3 regions of the Streptomyces sp. WAC03905 genome follow, and region 3 is predicted to be linked to each of the others. Evidence: riboswitches for the same ligand, from Rfam matches in the RefSeq annotation. Region 3 holds a riboswitch; each other region holds the start of a gene.
What was found. A riboswitch is a leader RNA that binds a small molecule or an ion and turns the genes downstream of it on or off. The one in region 3 is predicted to bind cyclic di-AMP.
Positions count from the first base shown of each region.

Region 1 (5,600 bases), 2.6 Mb from region 3:
TCCTGCTCCTGGCCGTCGTAGTTGGCGGCGAAGTCGACGGTGTCCTCGTCGATCGACTCCGTCATCAGCGACGTGGCGTCCGCCATGCGGCACTCGGTGTAACGCATGGCCGCCGGCGGGTCGTCGTTGCCGAGCGAACCGAAGTTGCCGTGGCCGTCGACGAGCGGCAGCCGCATCGAGAAGGGCTGGGCCATGCGCACGAGGGCGTCGTAGATCGACGCGTCACCGTGCGGGTGGAGCTTGCCCATCACCTCGCCGACGACGCGGGCGCACTTGACGTACCCGCGGTCGGGACGCAGCCCCATCTCGTTCATCTGGTAGACGATGCGCCGGTGCACCGGCTTCATGCCGTCCCGGGCGTCGGGCAGGGCGCGGGAGTAGATCACCGAGTACGCGTACTCGAGGAAGGAGCCCTGCATTTCGTCGACGACGTCGATGTCGAGGATCCTCTCCTCGAAATCCTCCGGCGGCGGGGTCTTCGTGCTGCGGCGGGCCATCGCTGCGCGGCTCCTTAACCAAGAATGTATGTGCTGGGTGTCTGGCTGGTCTGGCGGGGTCTGGCTGGGTCCCGCCGTTGTCCGGCGGGGGTACGACGCCGACCATTGTGGCCCGGGGGGCCGACAACGCCGACTCCGACCCAGGTCTGGCCCGGGAACTTATCCGGTGGCCGACGCGCTTGCATACAGTGGCAGGTCTGACGGAAATCTCTGCATCGCGATCGAAGGGACCACATGCCCATGGGTCACACGGCCACAGCCCAGGCCGGCTCCGGCGGCCTGACAGCGACCGAGCACCGGCTGGCCAACGGCCTGCGCGTGGTGCTGTCCGAGGACCACCTGACCCCGGTCGCCGCGGTCTGCCTCTGGTACGACGTCGGCTCGCGCCACGAAGTCAAGGGGCGTACCGGCCTGGCTCACCTCTTCGAGCACCTGATGTTCCAGGGTTCGGCGAGCGTACCGGGCAACGGACACTTCGAGCTGGTCCAGGGTGCCGGCGGCTCCCTCAACGGCACCACCAGCTTCGAGCGCACCAACTACTTCGAGACGATGCCGACCCACCAGCTGGAGCTCGCGCTGTGGCTGGAGGCGGACCGGATGGGTTCGCTGCTGGCCGCCCTGGACGAGGAGTCCATGGAGAACCAGCGCGACGTCGTCAAGAACGAGCGCCGCCAGCGCTACGACAACGTCCCGTACGGCACCGCCTTCGAGCGGCTGACGGCCCTGGCGTACCCCGAGGGCCACCCGTACCACCACACCCCGATCGGCTCCATGGCCGATCTGGACGCCGCGTCCCTGGAGGACGCGCGCACCTTCTTCCGTACGTACTACGCGCCCAACAACGCGGTGCTGTCGGTCGTGGGTGACATCGACCCCGAGCAGACGCTCGCCTGGATCGAGAAGTACTTCGGCACCATCCCCTCGCACGACGGCAAGCAGCCGCCCCGCGACGGCTCGCTGCCCGACATCATCGGCGAGCAGCTGCGCGAGGAGATCGTCGAGGACGTCCCGGCCCGCGCGCTGATGGCCGCCTACCGGCTGCCGCACGACGGCACCCGCGAGTGCGACGCCGCCGACGTGGCGCTGACCATCCTGGGCGGCGGCGAGTCCTCGCTGCTGCACAACCGCCTGGTACGCCGCGACCAGACCGCCGTCGCCGCGGGCTTCGGCGTGCTGCGCCTGGCCGGCGCGCCGTCGCTCGGCTGGCTGGACGTCAAGACCTCCAGCGGGGTCGAGATCCCCGCCATCGAGGCGGCCGTCGACGAGGAGCTCGCGCGGTTCGCCGCCGAGGGCCCCACCGCCGAGGAGATGGAGCGCGCCCAGGCCCAGCTGGAACGCGAATGGCTGGACCGGCTGAGCACGGTGGCCGGCCGCGCCGACGAACTGTGCCGGTACGCGGTGCTGTTCGGCGACCCGCAGCTGGCCCTCACCGCCGTCCGGCGCGTGCTCGACGTCACCGCCGAGGAGGTGCAGGCCGTGGCCGCGGCCCGACTGCGACCGGACAACCGCGTGGTGCTCGTCTACGAGCCCCTCGCGGCCGAGGCCGCAGAGGGCGAAGAGAACGCCGACAGCGACGAGAACGAAGGGGCGGAGCAGTGAGCGACACCGCAGCCGTCACGATGACCTTCCACCCGCGCCCGCAGGCCGGCGAGCCGCAGCCGTGGGCCTTTCCGGCCCCCGAGCGCGCGACGCTGCCCAACGGGCTGACCCTGCTGCGCTGCCACCGGCCGGGCCAGCAGGTCGTCGCGGTCGAGATGAACCTCACCGCGCCCCTCGACGCCGAGCCCGAGGGCCTGGACGGCGTGGCGACCATCATGGCGCGCGCCCTGTCGGAGGGCACCGACAAGCACTCCGCCGAGGAGTTCGCGGCCGAACTGGAGCGCTGCGGAGCCACCCTCGACGCCCACGCCGACCACCCGGGCCTGCGGGTCTCCCTGGAGGTGCCCGCCTCCCGGCTGGCCAAGGCGCTGGGCCTGCTCGCCGAGGCACTGCGCGCGCCGGCCTTCGCCGACGCCGAGGTGGACCGGCTGGTGCGCAACCGGCTCGACGAGATCCCGCACGAGCTGGCCAACCCTCAGCGCCGCGCCGCCAAGCAGCTCTCCAAGGAGCTCTTCCCGGCGTCCCTGCGGATGTCCCGGCCGCGCCAGGGCACCGAGGAGACGGTCGCCCGGATCGACTCCGCGGCCGTGCGCGCCTTCTACGAGGCCCACGTGCGGCCCGCCACCGCCACCGCGGTGGTCGTCGGCGACCTGACCGGCATCGACCTGGACGCCGTACTGGCCGACACCCTGGGCGCCTGGACCGGTGACACCGCCGAGGCGCGCCCCGTGCCGCCGGTGACCGCGGACGACACCGGCCGCGTGGTCATCGTCGACCGGCCGGGCGCGGTCCAGACGCAGCTGCTGATCGGGCGCATCGGGCCGGACCGCCACGACCGCGTCTGGGCGGCCCAGGTGCTGGGTACGTACTGCCTGGGCGGCACCCTCACCTCCCGCCTGGACAAGGTGCTGCGCGAGGAGAAGGGGTACACCTACGGCGTGCGCGCCTTCGGGCAGGTGCTGCGCTCCACCGCCGACGGCAAGGGCGCCTCCATGCTCGCCATCAGCGGCTCGGTGGACACCCCCAACACCGGCCCGGCGCTGGAGGACCTCTGGAAGGTGCTGCGCACCCTCGCGGAGGACGGTCTGACCGACGCCGAGCGCGACGTGGCCGTGCAGAACCTGGTGGGCGTGGCCCCGCTGAAGTTCGAGACGGCCGCCTCGGTCGCGGGCACCCTGGCCGACCAGGTCGAGCAGGAGCTGCCGGACGACTACCAGGCGCAGCTGTACGCGCAGTTGGCCGAAACCGGGACGGTGGAGGCCACCACGGCCGTCGTACAGGCCTTCCCGGCGGACCGCCTGGTCACGATCCTGGTGGGCGACGCCGCGGTGATCGAGGAGCCCGTGCGGGCCCTCGGGATCGGTGACGTCGCGGTCGTCACCAACTGACGTCGCGCAAGCCCGGATGACGGGCAACTGACGCACCTTTCAAGGGGTTCCGGCGGCTTTCCGCCGGAACCCCTTTTGTCCGTTTAGTGGCGAGGTTGCTCGTATGGGATGTGGCGTACGCAACAAAAAGGCGCGTCTGTTTGGCGATTGACTGATGATCCGCCTAGCGTCATGCGTGCTGTCCGTCAGTTGTGCCCGCCGCACCCGCGGCACCGGACAGCGATCGCCGAGTCCCCGTCAGGCGCGAGCCTGGGGAGCCGGGGACCCACATCAGTCCCTGGGGTGAATCGGACCCCCTCGCAAGAGGAGGCCCGTAGGAGACCTTCCTGCTCCGAACCCGTCAGCTAACCCGGTAGGCGAGAAGGAAGGAAAGGATCAAACCCTTCATGGCGTTTGGCAGTCGTCCCGCTGGTACCGGCAAGCACCGTGGTTCCAGCCGCCTGAGCAAGAAGACCGCCGGCTACGCCGGTATCGCCGCGATCGCCACCACGGGCGTGGTCGGCTCCCTCGCCGCCCCGGCCTTCGCCGCGGACAACCACAGCAGCTCCGCCCCGGAGAACGGGCTGGGTGCCGTCGTCGTCGCCGAGGACCTGGCGGGCGACATCGAGGACCAGGCCGAGGCCCAGCAGCGTGCCGCCGAGCACGCCGCGGCCAAGGCCCAGGCCGAGGCCGACGCCAAGCAGAAGGCCGCCGAGGCCAAGCGCCTCGCCGAGGCCAAGGCGAAGGCGGAGCGCGAGGCCGCCGAGCGCGCCGCCCGCGAGGAGGAGCGCAAGCGCCTCAACACCTTCGTCTCCCCGCTCGACGACTCCTACGTCAGCACGCAGTACAAGGCGGGCGGCGGCATGTGGTCCTCCGGCAGCCACACCGGCATCGACTTCCACGCCGCCTCCGGCACCTCGGTCCACGCGGTGGGCTTCGGTACCGTCGTCGAGGCCGGCTGGGGCGGCGCGTACGGCAACAACGTCGTCATCAAGCACAACGACGGCACGTTCACGCAGTACGGCCACATGTCCTCGCTGAACGTCTCCGTCGGCCAGCAGGTCACCCCGGGCCAGCAGATCGGCCTGTCGGGCTCCACCGGCAACTCCAGCGGCCCGCACCTGCACTTCGAGGCCCGCACCGGCTCGCAGTACGGCTCGGACATCGACCCGATCTCGTACCTGCGCTCGCACGGCGTCAGCCTCTGACCCGTCCGCGGCTCACCGAGCACCGCGCACCCGCTTCACGAAGACCCCGCCTCCCGAGCCGGGGTCTTCGTGTTTTCGCCTTCCTCTGCAATGTTTCGGATTTACGTCCGCTCTCGAAATATTGCTGTGCTGCAATGGAGTCTCCGTGCGCGCGTGACGCGCGTGCACGAGGGCTGGCGGTCGGAAACAGGCGGAGGTTCGGTCTTGCGTATTCCTGCCCACGCGGTATGCACGGCAATTCGCGACGACATCGTCTCCGGAGTGTTCGAGCCGGGCGGCCGGCTCACCGAGGAGGTCCTGGCCCGCCGGTACGGCGTCTCGCGGGTGCCGGTGCGCGAGGCCCTGCGCACCCTGGAGTCCGAAGGCTTCGTGACCACGCGCCGCCACGCCGGGGCCGCGGTGGCCGAGCCGACCCCGCAGGAGGCGGCGGACCTGCTGGAGCTGCGGATGCTGCTGGAGCCGCTGGCGGCGTCCCGGGCCGCCAGGCGCCGCACCGACGCGCACCTCAAGGTGCTGCGGGGGCTGGTCAGGCTGGGTCAGGAGCGGGCCCGGCGAGGCCAGGGCGAGGACCTGCGGGCCCTCGGGGCCTGGTTCCACGAGACGCTCGCGCAGGCGTCCGGCAGCCCCGGGCTGATCGCGCTGCTCACCCAGATGCGGCACAAGGTGGCGTGGATGTTCGTGGTGGAGGCACCGGCCCGGCCCGCGGAGTCCTGGGCGGAGCACGGCGCGATCGTCGACGCCGTGGCGCGCGGCGACGCCGAGCGGGCGCGGAACCTGGCCGTGGTCCACGCCGATCGCGCGGCCGCCGCGCACCGGTTGCGGCGGTGGCCGGTGAGCACTTCGCAACCTGCCGTAAACATGTCGGGCGGTCGGCATTAACAGGAGCCGTATACGAAGGGTGGAATCGCGAGAATTCCGGGGCGCGACGA
Region 1 covers NZ_JBXYDZ010000003.1:2,176,641-2,182,240, reverse strand. The annotation lists gene AC2RP6_RS12200 (DNA gyrase/topoisomerase IV subunit A) at 1-497, opposite strand, end outside; gene AC2RP6_RS12195 (M16 family metallopeptidase) at 738-2,096, shown strand; gene AC2RP6_RS12190 (M16 family metallopeptidase) at 2,117-3,484, shown strand; cyclic di-AMP (ydaO/yuaA leader) riboswitch at 3,699-3,857, shown strand; gene AC2RP6_RS12185 (M23 family metallopeptidase) at 3,871-4,671, shown strand; gene AC2RP6_RS12180 (GntR family transcriptional regulator) at 4,876-5,550, shown strand.
Region 1: linked by a shared signal. The riboswitch ahead of AC2RP6_RS12185 (M23 family metallopeptidase) and the one ahead of AC2RP6_RS24045 (transglycosylase family protein) in region 3 are both predicted to bind cyclic di-AMP.

Region 2 (5,600 bases), 3.4 Mb from region 3:
CGCCAGGTCGGCGAGGGTCGTCGGGTGGACCGGAATCGCAGCCCCGGGGCTGCGCCGGATCCGCTGCTCGCGGTGGAAGTAGATCTTCGCGAACTCCGCCATCGACCCCGAGGGCCTGTTCCGGGCCCCGACCGGGTTCTGGAAGACGCCGTCGGCGAAGTTCGGCGAGCGGCGGATCCGCTCCAGCCGGGCGCCGGACGGGTCCGCGCCGAAGGCTTCGGGCCGCAGGGCGCGCAGCCGCGGGCGGAGGGGACGGGAGCCGGTCAAAGCGCCTCCAGGGAGGGGTGGGGTCGGTGCGGTCGTCTCACTACGACCATCCCAACGCACACCGGCCCCGAAGGATTCCGCCTGCCGCTCCGCCCCCTCGTGCGCCCGGCCCCCTACAGCGGCAGGAGGTCCGGCCGCTTCGCCTCGACGTGATCGCCGGAGGACTCGCCGCGCAGTCGGCGGCCGATCCACGGCACCAGGTACTCGCGGGCCCACTGGATGTTGTCGCGGGTCACGTCCACCGAGCCGCGCGGGCGCAACAGCGGCCACGGCTGGTCGGGGTCGGCGGGGACCTCCAGGCCGAGCACCTGCGCGGCGCGCAGGGCGACGCGGGTGTGACCTTCGGGAGACAGGTGCAGCCGGTCGGCGTCCCAGGCGCGGCGGTCCTGCACGGACCTCAGCGACCAGAGGTCGAGGACCGGGCAGTCGTAGCGGTCGGCGATGGCGCGCACGTGCGCGCTGTACGTGGCGACCTTGCCGCGCAGGTGCTTGAGTACGGGCACCCCCCGGGTGTCGAAGCCGGTGGTGATCATGACCTGGCCGACGGCCCCGGTGAGGTCGGCCACGGCCGCCTCGAACCGTTCCGCCACGTCGTCGGGGTCGCTGCCGGGCCGGATGATGTCGTTGCCGCCCGCGCAGAAGGTGACCAGGTCCGGGGCGAGGGCCTTGGCCCTCGGTACCTGGTCCGCCACGATCTGGTCGAGGAGCTTCCCGCGTACCGCGAGGTTCGCGTACCGGAAGTCGTGCTCGTCGCGCTGATCGGCCAGGAGCACGGCGAGCCGGTCCGCCCAGCCGAGAAAAGAATCACCCGGCCCCGGGTCCCCCACGCCCTCTGTGAAGCTGTCCCCGATCGCCGCGTACGAGCCGATGGTCTTGAGTTTCGTCGTCGTCGCTGCCACGAGAACCCATCCTTCACTCCCGCGAGCAACCTACGCCAACGTAATGAGGGGTTGACGGGCCGTGATCTGTACCACGCCGGGCATAAGGAATAAGTACACGTGGGGCCGGGACCCCCCTCGGGTCCCGGCCCCACGCGTGTCGGTGCTCCGTCGGCCGGTGCCGTCAGAGGCTGGCGCCCTTCGAGCGGAGGTAGGCGATCGGGTCCATGTCCGAGCCGTAGGAGGGGCTCGTGCGGATCTCGAAGTGCAGGTGCGGGCCGGTCGAATTGCCCGTGGAGCCGGAGAGGCCGATGCTCTGGCCGGCCGTGACGCTCTGCCCGGAGGAGACGGACAGCTGGGAGAGGTGGGCGTACTGGGAGTACTTGCCGTCCGCGTGGCGGATGACGACCTCGTTGCCGTACGCGCCGCTCCAGCCGGCGGAGACGACGGTGCCCGCGCCGACGGCCTTGACGGTGGTGCCCATGGCGGCGATGAAGTCGACGCCGGTGTGGTAGCCGGAGGACCACATGGCGCCGGCGACCTTGTACTGGGTGGAGATGCCGCCGCCGACCGGGGCCACGAAGCCGGAGCCGGCGGGTCGCGCGGCGGGGGCCTCGGCCGGGGCCTGGGGGGCGGATTCCCGCGGCGCCTGCGGGGCGGCGGCCCGGCCGGCCGGCTTCTGCGCCTTCGGGGCCGTCTTCGGGGCGGCCTGCGGGGCGGCCTCGGGGGCGGTGCGCGGGGCGGGGACGGCGTCGGCCGGGGAGGCCTCGCCGCGGCCGCCGAGGGTCAGCTTCAGGCCGGGGTGGATCAGCGACGGGTCGGCGCCGACCGCCTCGCGGTTCTCGGCGTACAGCCGCTGCCAGCCGCCGGGGAGGTTGCGCTCCGCGGCGATCTCGGACAGGCAGTCGCCGGGGACGACCGTGTAGACGGTCGGCGCGGCCTGCACGGCGGTCGCGGGAGCGGCGGGCGCGGCCCGGAGTGCGGCGGGGGCCTGCGCGGCGACCGCGGGTGCGACGGCGGGGGCCGCTGCCGGGGCGCCGGCCGCGTGGGCGCCGGCGGCACCGAGCAGCGGCAGGGCGAGGGCCGCTCCGCCGGTGCCTGCGGCCGCGAATCCGCGGGGAAGGGAAAGGGACTTGGGACGGCGGTGCTTACCCTTTGCAGGCATGGCGGATTCCTCTCCGGCGCCTGCGAGGTGAGCTGTCGGGTTCGGACTGGAGATGTCCGGCCGTACATGTACGGGACATGAACGGCTTCACCCCGAGCCGTTCCGGAGAAAAGATCTCCGGAACGGCGGCCTACCTGGTTCCCCCGCTCCTGCCGCGCGAAATGGTTCGGTTGCGGTTTCCGGGCGGCGGCAGGATTCGGCGGTCCACCCGGATCGATCGCGAAGGTAATCCCTTGCGGGCACGCCGAACAAGCCGCGAATTCCCTGACGGATTAACAGGCATGAGGGGCCGCCGGAATTCCGGTCACCCTCCGTCCATTCCGCTCCGTCAACAGCCGTCCCCACCGGGCCATTCGGTCCGGGCGATCAGGCACTCACGGTCACCGTATGATCTGGCTCACGGGGACGTGCCCGATCTCGCCTCCGGTGATGGCAAGTTGGCGCCAAGTAGCTCAATTCGGACAGTGGCCACGCGAGAGGCGGAGGGGTTCTCTTGACCCAGCAGATACAGGAGCCGGAGCTGACCGGGGTGCGCAATTTCCGTGATGTGGGCGGATTGCCGACTTCTGATGGACGAACGGTCGGGACGGGACGACTCTTCCGAAGCGGACATCTCGCACATGCCACCGAAACCGATGCAGAGTTCCTGGGCTCGCTCGGACTCCACACCATCTTCGACTTCCGCAACGGCGCCGATCACGCCCTGGAGGGCCCGGACGTCGAACTGCCCGGCGTACGGAACGTCAACATCCCGCTCTCGGACCCGGCGGACGGCCGGGAGTTCTGGCGGCTGGTCCGTGACGGCGACCTGGACCGGCTCCGCGTGATCCTGGGCGACGGCAGGGCGGCGGCCCGGATGTCGGACTCCTACCGCCGGATCATCCGCGAGCGCACGGCCGAGCACGGCCGGGTCGTCCGCGCCATCGCCGAGGACAGCGTCCCCGCGCTCCTGCACTGCGCGGCCGGCAAGGACCGGGCGGGCCTGTCCGTCGCCGTCACCCTCCTCGCGGTCGGCGTCGAGCGCGAGGCGATCGTGGCGGACTACCTGGAGTCCAACGCCCCCCACCGCCGCTACCGGGTGCGCCGCAGCTCCGCGTCCCCTGAGGCCCGCTCGCCCGAGGTGATGGAGCTGCTCGCGCCGCTCTTCGACGCCCGCGCCGAGTACCTGGTCGCCGCCTTCGACACCATCGACGAGGGCTGGGGCGGGGTGGACCGCTACCTGGCGGAGGGCCTCGGGCTGACCCCCGAGACCCTCGACCGGCTCCGCGACCGGCTGCTGGTCTGATCGCGCCGCCAGCGGGCGGCGCAGGCCGTCAGCGCGCCGCGACGGCCTGCTTCACCAGCGTCCTGCCGAAGTCCCACATCAGGCCCGAGCCCCCGTGCGCCTCGTCCATGACCTCGCGGAAGGCACCGACGAACCGGTCGACGTCCCGCTCGTCCAGCACCAGCGGCGGAATCAGCTTGATCACCTCCAGGTGGTCCCCGGAGACCTGGGTGAGGATGCGGTGCTTCTGCAGCAGCGGCACCACGACCATCTGCGCGAAGAGGCCCTTGCGGGCCGCCTGGAGCATCGTCCAGCGGCTGCGCAGGCCCAGCGAGGACGGGCGGCCGAACTCGATGCCGATCATCAGCCCGCGCCCGCGCACCTCGTGGAGCAACTCGTAGTCGTCCACCAGGGCGGCGAGCCGTCCGCGCAGCAGGTCGCCCGTGGCCCGCGCTCGGGCGACGAGCGCCTCGTCCTCCATGACGGAGAGCACCGCGAGCCCGGCCGCCATCGCCTGCGCGTTGGACCCGAAGCTCGCCGAGTGCACGAGCACCCGGTCCATCGACGAGTAGACCTTCTTGAAGATCCAGTCCTTGCCCAGGGTCGCGCCGACCGGCACGTAGCCGCCCGACAGCGCCTTGGCGACGCACACCAGGTCGGGCTCGACGCCGGGCTCGTGCTGGTACGCGTAGAAGTCGCCGGTGCGTCCCAGTCCGGTCTGCACCTCGTCCGCGATCAGCAGCGCCTTGTGCCGGTGCAGCAGCTCCTGAGCGGCGAGCAGGAAGCCGGGCGGGGCGGCGAGGACCCCCTTGCCCTGGATCGGCTCGACGACGAGGGCCGCCACGTCGCCGCGCTTCAGCTCCCGCTCCAAGGCGGCCAGGTCGCCCAGCGCGATCTCGGTGTCGGGCAGCAGGGGGCCGAAGCCGTCCCGGAACCCGCCCTCGCCGTTGACCGAGAGCGAGCCGGTCGTCAGCCCGTGGAAGGCGTGGTCGCAGTAGAGGATCCTGGGCCGCCCGGTGGCGTAACGGGCGAACTTCAGCGCGGTCTCGACCGCCTCGGTGCCGCTGTTGCCGAAGAAGACCCGGTCCAGGTGCGGGCTGTACGAAAGGAGCTTCTCCGCCAGCAGTCCGGGCAGCGGCTGGCAGTCGAAGCGGGTGAGGTCGGCCAGCTGGGCGTCCAGGACGTCGTGCAGGGCCTTGCGGACGACCGGGTGGTGGCGGCCCAGGCCCATCACCCCGAATCCGGCCAGCATGTCGAGGTAGTCGTTGCCGTCGGCGTCCCAGAAGTGGGCCCCCTCGGCCCGCTCGTAGACCTTGTCGAAGCCGATGGTGTGCAGCATCCGGGGCAGTTGGTGGTTGAGGTGGCGGGCATGCAGCTCGTAGCGCTCCGCCCCGCGCGCGGCGAGCAGGGCGCCGAGGTCGAACCCGGCGCCCCGCCCCTGGTCCGCCGGACTCATGCCGACCTGTCCCGGTTGCCTCCGACCGTCTCCCGGGCGGCCCGCAGGGATTCCTTGAGGGATCCCATGGTGGCGAGGACGGCGGTCGGCTCGTAGCCGCAGTGCGCCATGCAGTTCGCGCAGCGCGGGTCCTTTCCGCGGCCGTACTTGTTCCAGTCGGTGCCCTCTACGAGTTCCCGGTACGTGGGCACGTAGCCGTCGCTCATCAGGTAGCAGGGGCGCTGCCAGCCGAAGAGGGAGTAATTCGGAATGGCCCAGGCCGTGCAGGGGAAATCGGCCTTCCCTTCCAGGAAGTCCAGGAAGAGCGGGGAGTGGTTGAGCCTCCAGCGCCGCCGGTTTCCGCCCGCGAAGGCCTTCCTGAAGAGATCGCGGGTCTGGTCGACGCCCAGGAAGTGCTCCTGGTCCGGTGCCTTTTCGTAGGCATAGGCGGGCGAGATCATCATTTCGTCGACCTGGAGGTCGTCGTTGAGGAAGTTGAGCACCTCGATGATGGTCTGCGGGGTGTCGGTGTTGAAGAAGGTGGAGTTCGTGGTGACCCGGAATCCGCGCCGCTTCGCCTCCTTGATGGCT
Region 2 covers NZ_JBXYDZ010000003.1:1,383,647-1,389,246, forward strand. The annotation lists gene AC2RP6_RS08935 (MBL fold metallo-hydrolase) at 1-267, opposite strand, end outside; gene AC2RP6_RS08940 (SGNH/GDSL hydrolase family protein) at 381-1,166, opposite strand; gene AC2RP6_RS08945 (M23 family metallopeptidase) at 1,330-2,310, opposite strand; cyclic di-AMP (ydaO/yuaA leader) riboswitch at 2,315-2,492, opposite strand; gene AC2RP6_RS08950 (tyrosine-protein phosphatase) at 2,804-3,595, shown strand; gene AC2RP6_RS08955 (aspartate aminotransferase family protein) at 3,624-5,030, opposite strand; gene hpnH (adenosyl-hopene transferase HpnH) at 5,027-5,600, opposite strand, start outside.
Region 2: linked by a shared signal. The riboswitch ahead of AC2RP6_RS08945 (M23 family metallopeptidase) and the one ahead of AC2RP6_RS24045 (transglycosylase family protein) in region 3 are both predicted to bind cyclic di-AMP.

Region 3 (5,600 bases):
GTGCTCGTGCGCGGTCAGCTCCTTGGTGGCTCCGGTGAAGGAGAACTCCGCCTCCTGGTCGCCGGAGATGACCTCGGGCTCGACGCCCAGGATCTCCACGACGCCGCGGACGAAGTCCTCGCGGTTCTCGGCGTCGCGGGAGGCGGACGTCGCCACGAAGCGCACCCGCTCGGCGCCGAACTCCTCGATGACCGCCGCGTACTCGCGGCAGGCGGCGAAGGTGCGCTCCAGCGCCTCCGGGGCCAGGCGCCCGGTCTTGTCGACGCCCTGGCCGAGCCGGACGACGATCATCCGCCGGTCCAGTTCGGTCAGCTCGCCCGTGGCGGGGTCGCAGTCCGCCACGAGCAGCCGGATGGAGTTCGTACCGCAGTCGATGCCCGCGACCCGGGTCACGCGGACTCCTCCGCCTTCTTCTCGCCGCACGGGGTGACGCAGGCACCCTTGGCCCACCACTCGGGCAGCATCGCGAGGGCCTCGTCACCGAACGGGTTCACGCCGGGGCCGGCGGCCAGGGAGTGGCCGACGAGCACGTGCAGGCACTTGACCCGGTCCGGCATGCCACCGGCGCTCGGGAAGCCCTGGAGCACTTCGATGGCGTCGCGGCGGCGGATGTAGTCCTCGTGCGCGGCCCGGTAGGCGGCGGCGAGTTCCGGGTCCTCGGCGAGCCGGGCCTGCATCTCCTTCATCACGCCGTTGGCCTCCAGCGTGCCGATGGCGGAGGCCGCGCGCGGGCACGTCAGGTAGTACAGCGTCGGGAAGGGGGTGCCGTCGGGGAGCCGCGGCGCGGTCTCCACCACGTCGGGCTGCCCGCAGGGGCAGCGGTGCGCGATGGCGCGCAGCCCGCGCGGCGGGCGGCCGAGCTGCTGCTCGAACGCCTCGATGTCCGCGTCGGTCGGCTCGGTCCGGTCGGTCTGGGGCGGGGGCGTCTGCATGCCTGGAGGAAGTCTCTTCGTTCTCGTGGATGGGTGCTGCGGTACTGCGGTACCGGATGCCCGGGGCTCCGGTGCCGGCGTGCTCAGTCGCCGGGGCGGTCGGCCTTGTCGACGCCGTCCCAGACGTTGGAGTACCAGGGGCGGTCCGAGCCGGCCTGGCCGGTCCGGTGCGGCTCCGGGGGCCGGGCCCCGGGGTCGCTCATGATGTAGCCGACCTCCCCCGGGCGCAGGAAGTGCAGGTGCTTGCGCGCCTGCTGTTCCGCGTAGGCGTCGTCCTGCCAGCGGGCCTTCTCGTCGCGGAGCCGCTCCAGGCGCTCCCGCGCCGTCGCGGCGGCCCGCTGCTGCTCCGCGATCTCCGAGCGCTGGGACACGTACTGGCGCATCGGATACGCGAGGGCGACCACCAGCGTACAGAGGACGAGCACCAGGAGCGCGGCCCTGCCGGTGAGGCGGCTGCGGCGCACCTGCCGGCGCGACTGCGAGCGGTAGACGTGGGCCGCGGTCCGCTCACCGAGCTGCTTGAGCCGCGTGGCCGTGGAGAAGGTGGAGAACCGATCCCGGTTCCCGGCCATTGGTCCGCCTCCCCTAGGTACGCACTACGCAATACGTCCCCGCACACGGTACGGGACCGAGTGCGGGGACGTACGGAGGCAGAGCGTGATTAGCCCTTGAAGCGCGGGAAGGCGCTGCGGCCCGCGTACACCGCGGCGTCGTCGAGGATCTCCTCGATGCGCAGCAGCTGGTTGTACTTGGCGACGCGGTCCGAGCGGGCCGGGGCGCCGGTCTTGATCTGACCGCAGTTCACGGCGACGGCGAGGTCGGCGATGGTGACGTCCTCGGTCTCGCCGGAGCGGTGCGACATCATGCACTTGAAGCCGTTGCGCTGGGCCATCTCGACGGCGTCGAGGGTCTCGGTCAGCGAACCGATCTGGTTCACCTTCACGAGCAGGGCGTTCGCGGAGCCCTCCTCGATGCCGCGGGCCAGGCGCTCCGGGTTGGTGACGAACAGGTCGTCACCGACGATCTGGACCTTGGAGCCGAGGCGGTCGGTGATGGTCTTCCAGCCGTCCCAGTCGTCCTCGAACAGCGGGTCCTCGATGGAGACCAGCGGGTACGCCTCGACGAGCTCGGCGTAGTAGTCCGTCATCTCGGCGGCCGAGCGGGACTTGCCCTCGAACTCGTACTGGCCGTCCTTGTAGAACTCGGACGCGGCGACGTCGAGCGCGAGCGCGATGTCCGTGCCCGGGGTGTAGCCGGCCTGCTTGATGGCCTCGATGATGAGGTCGAGCGCGGCGCGGTTGGACTCCAGGTTCGGGGCGAAGCCGCCCTCGTCACCGAGACCGGTGGACAGGCCCTTGGTGTGCAGGACCTTCTTGAGGGTGTGGTAGACCTCGGCACCCCAGCGCAGCGCCTCGGAGAAGGACTCCGCGCCGATCGGGGCGATCATGAACTCCTGGATGTCGACGTTGGAGTCGGCGTGCGACCCACCGTTGAGGATGTTCATCATCGGAACGGGCAGCAGGTGCGCGTTCGGACCGCCGAGGTAGCGGAAGAGGGGGAGGTCGGAGGCCTCGGACGCGGCGTGCGCAACGGCGAGGGAGACGCCGAGGATGGCGTTGGCGCCGAGCGAGCCCTTGTTGTCGGTGGCGTCCAGGTCGAACATGGCCTGGTCGATCAGGCGCTGCTCGGTGGCGTCGTAGCCGACGAGCTCCGGGCCGATCTGCTCGATGACGGCGAGGACGGCCTTCTCGACACCCTTGCCCATGTAACGGTTGGGGTCACCGTCACGGAGCTCGATGGCCTCGAAGGCACCGGTGGAGGCGCCGGACGGAACGGCAGCACGGCCGGTGCTGCCGTCGTCGAGGCCCACCTCGACCTCGACCGTGGGGTTGCCTCGGGAGTCCAGGATTTCCCGGGCTACGACGACGTCGATGGACGGCACGAGCATCTCCTTCTGGGATGTGACGCTGGGTGTGCGGTGGCGTCAGGCCGTGGGATGGCCTGGCCGACTAGAGCCTAACCGGATCCGGGCACTCGCCCTGCCGACCGCCCGGGTCCTGGGACGAAAAAGGGCCCGAATACCCCTCTTCCCGGACATAGGACCCCGGGTGACGGGGGTTCCGCTGCCGCACACACCGCCGCCCGGCGCGTGGGGGGAAGGGCGCCGGGCGGTGGGAATTCTGCGCGTTGCGTACGCTTTTGCGGCTATTGCCGCAGCGGTCAGCTGAGCTTCAGCTTCTGACCCGGGAAGATCAGGTCGGCGTCCGAGACGATGTCCTTGTTCAGCTCGAACAGCTGCTGCCAGCCGCCCTTGACGCCGTTGGCCTCGGCGATGGTGCCCAGGGTGTCGCCGGCCTTCACCTCGTACGAGCCGTTGCCGGTCTTCGGCGCGGCCGGGGCCTCGGTGCGCTCGGAGCGGGTGACCGGGGCCTCGGCGCGCTTGGTCTCCTTCTTCGGCGCGGCCTTGGTCTCGGTCTTCTTGGTCTCGGTCTTCTTCGGCTCGGCCTTCGGCTTCGTGGAAGCCGGGGTCTCGGAGGAGCCGCCGGTGTACGAGGAGTTCGACAGGCCCTTGCCGCAGTGCGGCCAGGCGCCCTTGCCCTGCTTCTTCAGGACCTTCTCGGCCACGGCTATCTGCTGCGCCTTCGAGGCCTGGTTGGCCTGCGCGGCGTACGACTTGCCGCCGAACGACGCCCACGTGGAGGACGAGAACTGCAGGCCGCCGTAGTAGCCGTTGCCCGTGTTGATGGCCCAGTTGCCACCGGACTCGCACTGCGCGACCTTGTCCCACTCGGACGCGGTGGCGGCACTGGCGGCGCCCGCGGTCATCAGGGGGGCGGCGACGGCCACACCGGCGACACCTGCGAGCGTGACGATGCGGACGGCCTTGGAGCCGCGACGGTGCTTGCCCTTGCCGGAAAGCAGCATGAGGTTTCTCCTCACCGACGCCTACGAGGTGAGCTGTCGGGTTCGGGCCCGTGAGTGCCCGGCGGTGCGACCTAGCGCACCGCTTAACCCCAAGCCGCTGCACGACCGTCTCTCAACGGCCGCTCGCGGCACCTACCTTGGGTCCCCCGCTCCTGCCTTCGGCGCTTTACGCGACGACTGTTCCCCCCGTCCGCCGGCAGGACTCGGCGATGCGGTCGAAGGAGCTCGCGGTGGCGAGCGATTCAGAAGGTAGACACAGCTCTCCCCGATGTTCAACGAGGAACATCGGGGAGAAAGGGCCCCTACTTGCGCTCTCCGCAGGGGTGTTTGCGCAGGTGAGACCGGGGTTTGCGGAAGCCCCCGGGCGGGACACGCCAGTTGACCGGAAGAGACACATGTCTCACTTGCCGAAAACAGACAATCAAGGTCTTTCCGGGCGAACCAACTGTCCTTATTACGTGGTTAGATCCAGGTTCTGCCCGGGCTTGATCAGGTCGGCGTCCTCACCGATGACCTGCTCGTTGGCCGCATAGAGGCCGCTCCAGCCGCCCTTCACGCCCTTGGCAACCGCGATGGTCGCCAGGCTGTCGCCCGCCTGCACCGTGTAGACGGGGTCCGACACGGCGTCAGACGGGGCGCTCTCCTCGGGGGAGGGCGCACCGCGGTGCTTGCCGTTGCCCTCGACGGGTGTGGCGCCCGGGGCCTCCGGGGTCTCCGGGGTCGCCGGGGTCGTCGGTGCCACGGGGGCGGTCGGGTCGGACGGGGACGGGCTCGGGGTGACCGGCGGGGTCGTGGGCGTCGTCGGAGCCGTCGGGTCGGCCGGGTCCGACGGGAGGACCGGGGCCGTCGGGTCGGTGGGGCCGACCGGCGGGGTCGTCGGGTCGGTCGGGACGACCGGGGTGCCCGGGTCGGCCGGAGGCGTCGTCGGGACGTCGGGCGCGGGCATGACGGGCAGCCCGAGGGACGGCGCGTCGGGGATCAGGAAGGGGGTGCCCGAGGGGCTCGGGGTCTCCTCGGTCGACAGCCCGAAGTCGGTCGCCGGCTTGCCGCCCTTGGTGGACGGAACCGCGTCGTCCGGCCGGGACGGGGCGGGGCCCACCGCGGTGGGGCTGCCGGGCAGACCGGGGTCGACGACCGCGGCCGGACCCTGCTGGTCGAGCCCGGCGGAGGCCGCGCACAGCGGCCAGGCCTGCGGCCCCTGCGAGGCCAGCACGCGCTCGGCCACCGCTATCTGCTGCGAGCGGCTCGCGAGGTCGGCCCGCTCCGCGAAGTCCAGACCGCCGGCGTTCTGCCACTGCTCCTGGGTGAACTGGAGGCCGCCGTAGGCGCCACTGCCGAAGTTGGCGCTCCACGAGCCGCCGCTCTCGCACTCGGCCACCTTGTCCCAGGTGGTGGTTTCGGCAGCGGTGGCGCTGGTGGCGGCGAGCAGCGGCATGGCCAGCGCAGAGCCAGTGACTCCGGCTGTGACGACCAGCGCGGGGACCTGGCGGGGGCGTCTGTGACGGCCGTTCCCGGAGAGCATGAGGGATCACCTTTCGCATAACAGCGGGGTAACGGCAGAACCTAGCGGCCTTCGAACGATTGTCACAAGTTCAAGCAGGATCTGACTTTTCATCAGATCCCGCGCAAGTGTTTTGAACCGTGAAGCGAACGGGAAGAGTACGAAGCCCTCGCATGATCAACCCCCCACGCCAGCGCAGCTCTTGGGGCGGAACGGCGAGTTCCAGGTCAGGCAGGCGCGTC
Region 3 covers NZ_JBXYDZ010000003.1:4,763,718-4,769,317, reverse strand. The annotation lists gene AC2RP6_RS24065 (Ppx/GppA phosphatase family protein) at 1-393, opposite strand, end outside; gene AC2RP6_RS24060 (DUF501 domain-containing protein) at 390-932, opposite strand; gene AC2RP6_RS24055 (FtsB family cell division protein) at 1,016-1,504, opposite strand; gene eno (phosphopyruvate hydratase) at 1,594-2,874, opposite strand; gene AC2RP6_RS24045 (transglycosylase family protein) at 3,153-3,857, opposite strand; cyclic di-AMP (ydaO/yuaA leader) riboswitch at 3,861-4,031, opposite strand; gene AC2RP6_RS24040 (transglycosylase family protein) at 4,312-5,379, opposite strand; gene AC2RP6_RS24035 (cytochrome P450 family protein) at 5,450-5,600, opposite strand, start outside.